Regions from separate parts of the Enterobacter sp. ECC-219 genome, predicted to be linked through region 2. Evidence: riboswitches for the same ligand, from Rfam matches in the RefSeq annotation. Region 2 holds a riboswitch; the other holds the start of a gene.
The links. A riboswitch is a leader RNA that binds a small molecule or an ion and turns the genes downstream of it on or off. The one in region 2 is predicted to bind thiamine pyrophosphate.
Positions count from the first base shown of each region.

Region 1: another riboswitch for thiamine pyrophosphate. It lies ahead of thiM (hydroxyethylthiazole kinase); the one in region 2 lies ahead of thiB (thiamine ABC transporter substrate binding subunit).

Region 1 covers NZ_CP143680.1:4,002,953-4,007,462, reverse strand. Annotated here, with positions in the region: gene V1603_RS19050 (AIPR family protein) at 1-328, opposite strand, end outside; partial or broken gene V1603_RS19045 (transposase) at 694-1,205, opposite strand; gene V1603_RS19040 (hypothetical protein) at 1,307-1,771, shown strand; gene V1603_RS19035 (helix-turn-helix domain-containing protein) at 1,772-2,212, shown strand; TPP riboswitch at 2,489-2,585, shown strand; gene thiM (hydroxyethylthiazole kinase) at 2,621-3,391, shown strand; gene thiD (bifunctional hydroxymethylpyrimidine kinase/phosphomethylpyrimidine kinase) at 3,388-4,188, shown strand; gene V1603_RS19020 (GntR family transcriptional regulator) at 4,231-4,510, shown strand, end outside.
Region 2 covers NZ_CP143680.1:1,436,233-1,440,742, reverse strand. Annotated here, with positions in the region: gene V1603_RS06760 (sugar efflux transporter) at 1-205, opposite strand, end outside; gene sgrT (glucose uptake inhibitor SgrT) at 326-478, opposite strand; gene sgrR (HTH-type transcriptional regulator SgrR) at 567-2,222, shown strand; TPP riboswitch at 2,259-2,359, shown strand; gene thiB (thiamine ABC transporter substrate binding subunit) at 2,391-3,374, shown strand; gene thiP (thiamine/thiamine pyrophosphate ABC transporter permease ThiP) at 3,350-4,510, shown strand, end outside.

The DNA.
Region 1 (4,510 bases), 2.5 Mb from region 2:
CAGCTTTGAAATTTTCACGGAATTTGAAATTGAATAGTTTTATCTCCTTATTCTCCTCATCCATGAAAATAGCATCAATACCATGGTCATCGTAACGACTGCCGATTAAGTAAGAATTGAATTCTGTATCCGTAATGTAATCGCTAATTTTATCAATATCTTTTTCATTACAAAGCGATTCAAGCATGAAAAGATAAAAGCCGAATCTTTGTTGCAATTTAACTTCATGGATAGACTGATTAAATTCATTCGTTTTACTGAACAGATCAAAATATTTTTGGCATTTGATATTAAGAAGTTTGAAATCGTTAATACTGACATGAGACATTTGCAAATTCCTTAGGCGAGTATGCTGTACCTATTATGCCTCATGAAGATGTCTTATGCTTGTGATCCATGCTCTATAACGAGCATTCTGAACAATTAGTTTCCTCTATTAGTGATTGTTAACTAACGCGATGAGCCACTTTAAAAGAGGAAAAGAGGGATATGGCCTCCATTGGCAGCCACTTGACGATCTGCTCTAACCGCCCCATTGCTTAAACCATCGAGCAACCTCATTTGATGCCACATGTCCTGGGATTTTATCTCGCCCAAATATCACAACATTATCACTGCGCAGTTAAGGATTTGCGTGGCCATTAATGAGAATGATTCTTGATATGTAAGTTTTAACTATTCAGTCTCACTTGGGTATACCCGCTTGTGATTGACGTGAAGGCCCTCCCGACGCAACAGCTGCCAGATGCGGCGGTAGCCAAAACGCCTGCGCTCTAGTGCCAGCTCAGTGATGCGCCCTGATAAATGCGCATCAGCTGCCGGACGCTGAGCCTCATAGCGGCAGGTCGAAAGGGACAAACCTGTAAGCCTGCAGGCACGACGTTGCGACAGACCGGTCGCATCACACATAAACTCAACGACTTCCCGCTTCTGGCCTGTCGTCAGTACTTTCGCCCCAGAGCCACCTGAAGTGCCTCCTTATCCAGCATGGCTTCGGCAAGTAGCTTCCTGAGGCGGGCGTTCTCCTCTTCAAGAGATTTGAGCCGCTTCACCTCAGGAACTTCCATGCCACCAAACTTTTTGCGCCAGGTGTAGAAAGTGGCGTCGGAAAGGGCGTGCTTACGGCAGAGCTCACGGGCAGAAACTCCGGCTTCCGCTTCGCGAAGAATACTGATGATCTGTTCGTCGGAAAAACGCTTCTTCATGAGGATGTCCTCATGTGGCTTATGAAGACATTACTAACATCGGGGTATATTAATCAACGGGGAGCAGGTCAAACAGTGACAATCTTAAGAAAGTGCTATACGTGGCTCTCGACGGCGGTGGCGTAATGCATACCGAGTGTGATTCTTCATACAGCTTCTTTGCGTACACTTTTAATCAGATACTGAAGGCCGCAACGTGGGCAAAAAGTTTCACTGTGCTTGGCGCTGGTGTAAATCGCAGCGGGTTTGTCTGGATGGCAGAGAACGTCGCTCAGAAGGCGGTTCAGGAAGCGGGTGAACACCTTCAGCCTGATCCCGAGAGACGTAAGCATAAAAAAGTGCCTATCAAGATCGTGGTTGTTCTCTCGGAAGATATCAATAGAGCGGGGCAGTCAGAACTCGCAAATGTCTTTAATAATCATCTGAACGAGATTCGGCAGACTGTTGGCAAGGAATTTATCTTCGCCACTAACAGGGATAAAACCATCTGCGACTTCCAGACCATCGGACTCACTGAGCTTGGTGATCGCATGGGAGGGGAAGCAGTCTCGATGTCGAGCTACTGAATGAACAACTACCAAGGTGTTCATTGTGCCGTGTTCCTCGGATGTGCAAATTTGGGCGATAAAGACCGTAAGCGATGGGCAGACTATTGCGAACGTATCGGTTGGGATTTTGAAACGGTGATGGAGAAGAAGCGCCAGGCAATGTATTTTGAACGGTGCTACCAATTTCTTAGCCGAACATCCATTCGCAACACTGATACCGATCACCCTCTGGTGTTTGTCGTTCCCGACATGGCGGCAGCGGAATACCTCAAAACCTATTACTTCCCTGGCTCAACCATCGTATGCCTTGGAATCAAGAAAGCTGGAAAGCAGCAGGAAACGCGTTTGAAGATGCTGGAACATAAGGCTCAAGGGCTAACACCGAAGGAAACGGCTGAAGCGATGGGTGTGTCTCTGAGAACAGTTCGAAGCTACTGGAACCAAGAGGTTTGCTTATGATCACCGCACTTTATTGGTATCTGCTATTCCTGTTTATCTGGGATGTAATCCGCACCTTTGAACGACGTAGAAAAACAGAACGCAAAACTGAATCTCGGAATCCATGAGGTTTGGGTTATATCACAAAGGAGCTTAACGGCCCCTTTTTTCGTTTCTTTGGTGGGGTACAAACTGAGGTACAAGCTGGGGTACAGCGTGAAGAAGCGATAACCGGAAGGGCGGGCTTGCAACAGCAAGTAACTTCCCCTAATCTGGCAAAAAGTAAGTCAATTCTTACCAAATGACTCGGGGTGCCCTTCTTTGTGAAGGCTGAGAAATACCCGTATTACCTGATCTGGATAATGCCAGCGTAGGGAAGTCAGATGCCTTCCCGGTCATCGCTTCTTCACGCAAGGCAGGAGCGAACCCATGCAGCCTGACCTGCTCGATTTACACGTTTTACACCACTTCCGCACCCGTTGTCCGCTTACCCATTGTATGACCAACGATGTCGTACAGACCTTTACGGCCAACGTTTTGCTGGCACTTGGCGCATCCCCTGCAATGGTGGTTGAGGCCGAAGAGGCTGAACAGTTCGCCGCCGTCGCTGACGCGCTGCTGGTTAACGTCGGGACGCTGACTGCGCCGCGCGCGCAGGCGATGCGTCGGGCAATAGAAAGCGCCGTAGCGGCAGGCAAGCCCTGGACGCTGGATCCGGTTGCCGTGGGCGCCCTGACGTTCCGCACCCGTTTTTGCCATCAAATCCTTGCCCTGCAACCGGCCGCCATTCGCGGCAACGCTTCAGAAATCCTGGCTCTGGCGGGAATGAGCGCGGGCGGGCGCGGCGTCGATACAACCGACACCGCGGCCAGCGCGCTACCTGCCGCTCAGGCGCTGGCCCGGCAAACCAATGCCATCGTAGTGGTCACCGGTGAGGTGGATTACATCACTGATGGGCAACGCACCCGCACGGTTACGGGAGGTGATCCGCTGATGACCCGCGTGGTGGGAACCGGATGCGCGCTTTCTGCCGTCGTAGCGGCCAGCTGTTCGCTGCCGGGGGACAGGCTGGATAACGTTGCCGCCGCTTGCGGATGGATGAAGCGAGCCGGAACGGCAGCCGTTACGCGCTCGCGCGGGCCAGGCAGTTTTGCCGCCGCGTTCCTGGATGAACTCTACACGCTGGAGGAGCAGGCATGAAGCGGATTAACGCCCTGACCATAGCCGGCACCGATCCCAGCGGCGGCGCGGGCATCCAGGCCGATCTGAAAACCTTCTCGGCCCTTGGCGCGTACGGCTGCTCAGTGATTACCGCGCTGGTGGCACAAAACACGCGCGGCGTGCAGTCGGTCTACCGCATCGAGCCGGATTTTGTTGCCGCGCAGCTGGATTCGGTGTTCAGCGATGTGCGTATTGATACCACCAAGATCGGCATGCTGGCCGAAACGGACATTGTGGAAGCGGTGGCCGAACGGCTTAAGCGCTATCAGGTGCAAAATGTGGTGCTGGATACCGTCATGCTGGCAAAAAGCGGCGATCCGCTGCTCTCCGCCTCCGCCGTCGAGACGCTGCGCAATAAGCTGCTGCCGCAGGTGGCGCTCATCACGCCCAATCTGCCGGAAGCCGCCGCGCTGCTGGGCGCGCCGCACGCGCAAACTGAACGGGAAATGAAAGAGCAGGGCAATGCGCTGCTGGCGATGGGCTGCGGGGCGGTGCTGATGAAGGGCGGGCATCTGGATGATGCTGAAAGCCCGGACTGGCTTTTTACCCGTGACGGCGAAATGCGGTTTACCGCCCCGCGCGTGCAGACCAAAAACACCCACGGCACAGGGTGCACCCTCTCAGCCGCGCTGGCGGCGCTGCGCCCGCGGCATGACGGCTGGGCCGATACGGTACGCGAAGCGAAATCCTGGCTCTCGGCGGCGCTGGCAAAAGCCGATACTCTGGAAGTCGGTCACGGTATTGGGCCGGTTCATCATTTTCATGCGTGGTGGTAACCCAGTATACTGGCAGGAAACACCACGCCTGAGAATACAGAGATGGAACAAGCGCATACCCGGTTAATCGCTCAACTGACTGAACGGATCGCCGCGCCTGACAACACGCCGCTGTACCTGAAATTTGCCGAAACGGTAAAAAACGCGGTGCGCAGCGGGGTGCTGGAGCACGGGAACATTTTGCCCGGCGAGCGCGATCTGAGCCAGTTAACCGGCGTGTCGCGGATCACCGTGCGCAAAGCGATGCAGGCGCTGGAAGCCGAGGGGGTTGTGACGCGTGCCCGGGGTTACGGCACGCAAATTAACAACATCTTCGAATACT
Region 2 (4,510 bases):
GTCCCAGGCTAACGAGGATCCCGGCAATGGCGTTAACGGTATAAAACAGGCCAACCCAAAACGGCTGTGCGCCCACCTCGCGGCTGAGGAACAGGCTCAGCGTCGGCGCCTGTAGGGCCCCCGCCACGCCCATCATAAAGGCCACCAGCATAAAAGCGGCATATACGCCATTCAGGCGGCGCCCCATCGTCATCAACCACAGCATGCGCAAGTCCTTGTGAAAGCGAATCGAAATTGGGTGAAAGAATAAACGAAAAAAGCCAGCAAAAACATTTTGCTGGCGGGTGATAAACACCAATACTCAGTCACACATGATCGAGGCGAGTTAGCGGGAAGAGGTCGGTTTCGTAACGTCCCACTGCATCAGTTCTTCCAATATTTTCAGCCGTTGCTCTGCACACTGGCGGGCCAGCCAGGACGATCCTTTTGTCGCTGAAAAGTACTGCTGATAAAACTGACGTGCGGTAGACCTCTTCATAATTTACCTCCTCACTTCATCGGAAAGCATTATTGGCCTAATATAGGGATTAATAAATTGCTGATTTTTTGTCAGGAGTTCCTCTTTTATGCCATCCGGTCGACTGCAACAACAATTTATCCGCCTGTGGCAGTGCTGCGAGGGTCAATCGCAGGAGACCACGCTTAACGAGCTGGCAGAACTTCTCAACTGCTCTCGCCGCCATATGCGCACGTTGCTCAACACCATGCAGCAGCAGGGCTGGCTAAGCTGGGAGGCCGAGGCCGGACGCGGCAAGCGCTCTCGCTTAACCTTCCTCTATACTGGTCTGGCGCTGCAGCAACAGCGGGCGGAGGATCTGCTGGAGCAGGATCGCATCGATCAGCTGGTCCAGCTGGTGGGCGACAAGGCCGCCGTGCGCCAGATGCTGGTCTCGCATCTGGGGCGCAGCTTTCGTCAGGGCCGCCACATTATGCGGGTGCTCTACTATCGGCCAATGAAAAACCTGTTGCCCGGCACGGCGTTACGTCGTTCTGAAACCCATATGGCCCGGCAGATATTCAGCGGCCTGACGAAAATAAATGAGGAAAACGGGGAACTGGAAGCGGACATCGCGCACCACTGGCAGCAGCTTTCCCCCCTGCACTGGCGTTTCTTTTTACGCCCGGGCATTCACTTCCACCACGGACGCGAGCTGGAGATGAGTGACGTCATCACCTCCCTGGAACGCGCCCGCACGCTTCCGCTCTATTCACACGTCTCGCGGATCCACTCCCCCACGGCCTGGACGCTGGACATTGAATTGTCGCAGCCGGACATATGGCTGCCGTGGCTGCTGGGCTACGTGCCCTCAATGATCCTGCCCGGCGAATGGCGATCGCTGAACAATTTTGCCAGCCTGCCGATTGGCACGGGCCCCTACTCCGTGACGCGCAATACCAACAACCAGCTCAAAATCCGCGCCTTTGATGACTATTTTGGCTATCGGGCGCTGATCGACGAAGTGAACGTCTGGGTATTACCGGATCTCAACGAAGAGCTGAGCGCAGGCCTGACGCTGGAAGGCCCCACAACAAGCGAAAAGGCGTTCGAAAGTCGCCTGGAGGAGGGCTGTTACTACCTGCTCTTTGACAGCCGCAGCCACCGCGGAGCAAACCACGACGTCCGCACGTGGATCAGCCATGTTCTGGCCCCGGCTAACCTGATTTATCACGCAGAGGAGCAATACCAGACCTGGTGGTTCCCGGCATATGGCCTGCTTCCGCGCTGGCACCATGCTCAGCCGGTGCGCAGTGGAAAACCTGCCGGGCTGGAGACCATCACCCTCAGCTACTATCGCGATCACATTGAGCACCGTTTTATCGCGAAGATTATGAGCAAGCTGCTGGCGGCCGAAGGCGTGACGCTGGCGATACAGGAAGTCGATTATGATGAATGGCACCGCGGGGATGTCGTCAGCGATATCTGGCTCAATAGCGCCAACTTCACGCTGCCGCTTGATTTCTCGCTCTTTTCTCACCTGTATGAAGTGCCCCTCATTCAGCACTGTATCAACCGGGACTGGCAGCAGGACGCCGCGAAGTGGCGGGCAGGCGAAATGGATCTGGCCGCATGGTGCCAAGAGCTGCTGGCCGGGCAGACGATCGTACCGTTGATCCACCACTGGCTGCTGATCCAGGGACAGCGCAGCATGCGCGGCCTGCGGATGAACACCCTGGGCTGGTTTGATTTTAAATCCGCCTGGTTTGCGCCGCCGGAACCATAACGCTTTCGAAATATTCACCAAATCATTACAATAGCGCCGTTCTCAACGGGGTGCTGCATCACAGATGTGCGCTGAGATAATACCCGTCGAACCTGATCCGGATAACGCCGGCGAAGGGATTTGAGGCTGTCGCTCAAAATCCTTTGCCACTCAACTCTGAGGTGCAAAGTGTTAAAAAAAGTTTTCCCCCTGCTGGCGCTGTTTGCGCTGCCTGCTTTCGCGAAACCCGTCCTGACGGTCTACACCTACGATTCCTTCTCCGCCGACTGGGGCCCTGGCCCGGTGGTAAAAAAAGCCTTTGAAGCCGACTGCAACTGCGAGCTGAAGTTCGTGGCGCTGGAAGATGGCGTGTCGCTGCTCAACCGTCTGCGCATGGAAGGGAAAAACAGCAAGGCCGACGTGGTGCTCGGGCTGGATAACAACCTGCTGGAAGCCGCGACGCAAACCAGACTGTTTGCCAAAAGCGGCGTGGCGGCAGATGCCGTCAACGTGCCGGGCGGCTGGAAAAACGACACCTTTGTGCCGTTCGATTACGGCTATTTTGCTTTTGTTTACGACAAAAATAAGCTGAAAAACCCACCGAAAAGCCTGAAAGAGCTGGTGGAAAGTGACCAGAAGTGGCGCGTGATCTATGAAGATCCGCGTACCAGCACGCCGGGTCTGGGCCTGCTGCTGTGGATGCAGAAAGTCTATGGAGATAAAGCGCCGGAAGCGTGGCAGAAACTGGCCGCAAAAACCGTCACCGTGACCAAGGGCTGGAGCGAAGCCTACGGCCTGTTCCTGAAAGGCGAAAGCGATCTGGTGCTGAGCTACACCACCTCTCCGGCCTACCACATCATCGCAGAGAAGAAAGACAACTACGCCGCCGCGAATTTTGCTGAAGGGCACTATCTGCAGGTGGAAGTGGCAGCGCGTACCGCCGCCAGCAAACAGCCGGAGCTGGCCGAGAAGTTCCTGAAGTTCATGGTTTCACCGGCGTTCCAGAATGCGATTCCCGCAGGCAACTGGATGTATCCGGTCACCAGCGTTACCCTGCCCGCAGGTTTCGAGCAGTTGACCAAACCAACAACCTCGCTGGAATTTACGCCGCAGCAGGTCGCCGCGCAGCGTGCAGCATGGGTAAGTGAATGGCAACGCGCCGTCAGCCGTTAATTCCCGGCTGGTTAATCCCCGGCCTGCTCGCCGCCATGCTGATGGTGGTGGTCAGCCTGGGGGCATTCCTTGCGTTGTGGTTTAATGCGCCAGAGAGCGATCTGCTCGCGCTCTGGCACGACAGCTATCTCTGGCACGTTATCCGGTTCTCTTTCTGGCAGGCGTTTCTTTCTGCGCTGCTGTCAGCGATCCCGGCCATTTTCCTCGCGCGAGCGCTGTACCGCCGGCGTTTTCCTGGCAGGCAGGCTCTGCTGCGCCTGTGCGCCATGACGCTGATCCTGCCAGTTCTGGTGGCCGTTTTTGGCATTCTGAGCGTCTACGGTCGTCAGGGCTGGCTGGCTTCGCTCTTTGCATCTTTGGGGCTGGAGTGGACCTTTTCCCCTTACGGGCTGAAGGGCATCCTGCTGGCGCACATTTTCTTCAATATGCCGATGGCGACGCGCCTCTTTTTACAGGCGCTGGAAAACATTCCCGGCGAACAGCGCCAGATTGCGGCTCAGCTCGGCATGCGCGGCTGGTCGTTCTTCCGCTTTGTCGAATGGCCGTGGCTGCGACGTCAGATTGCCCCGGTGGCCGCGCTAATCTTTATGCTCTGCTTCGCCAGCTTTGCCACCGTGCTTTCGCTCGGCGGCGGGCCGCAGGCCACCACCATCGAGCTGGCGATTTATCAGGCCTTAAGTTACGACTACGATCCGGGCCGCGCCGCGCTGCTGGCGATGGTGCAGATGGCGTGCTGTCTGGTGCTGGTGCTGCTGAGCCAGCGACTGAGTAAAGCCATTCCCGCTGGCAGTAATCAAATAACCGGCTGGCGCGACCCGCAGGACAGCCTGCACAGCCGCGTCGCCGATTTTATCCTGATTACGCTGGCGCTCATGCTGCTGCTGCCGCCGCTGCTGGCCGTTATCGTTGACGGACTGAACCTCAATCTCACGTCCGTCCTGCAGCAGCCCGTCCTCTGGGAAGCGACGTGGACCTCGCTGCGCATCGCGCTGGCAGCCGGGCTGGTCTGTGTACTTCTGACCATGATGCTGCTCTGGAGCAGCCGCGAGCTCTACGCGCGTCATGCTCGTAAAACCGGACAGGCGCTGGAGCTGACGGGCATGCTGATTCTGGCGATGCCGGGCATCGTGCTGGCG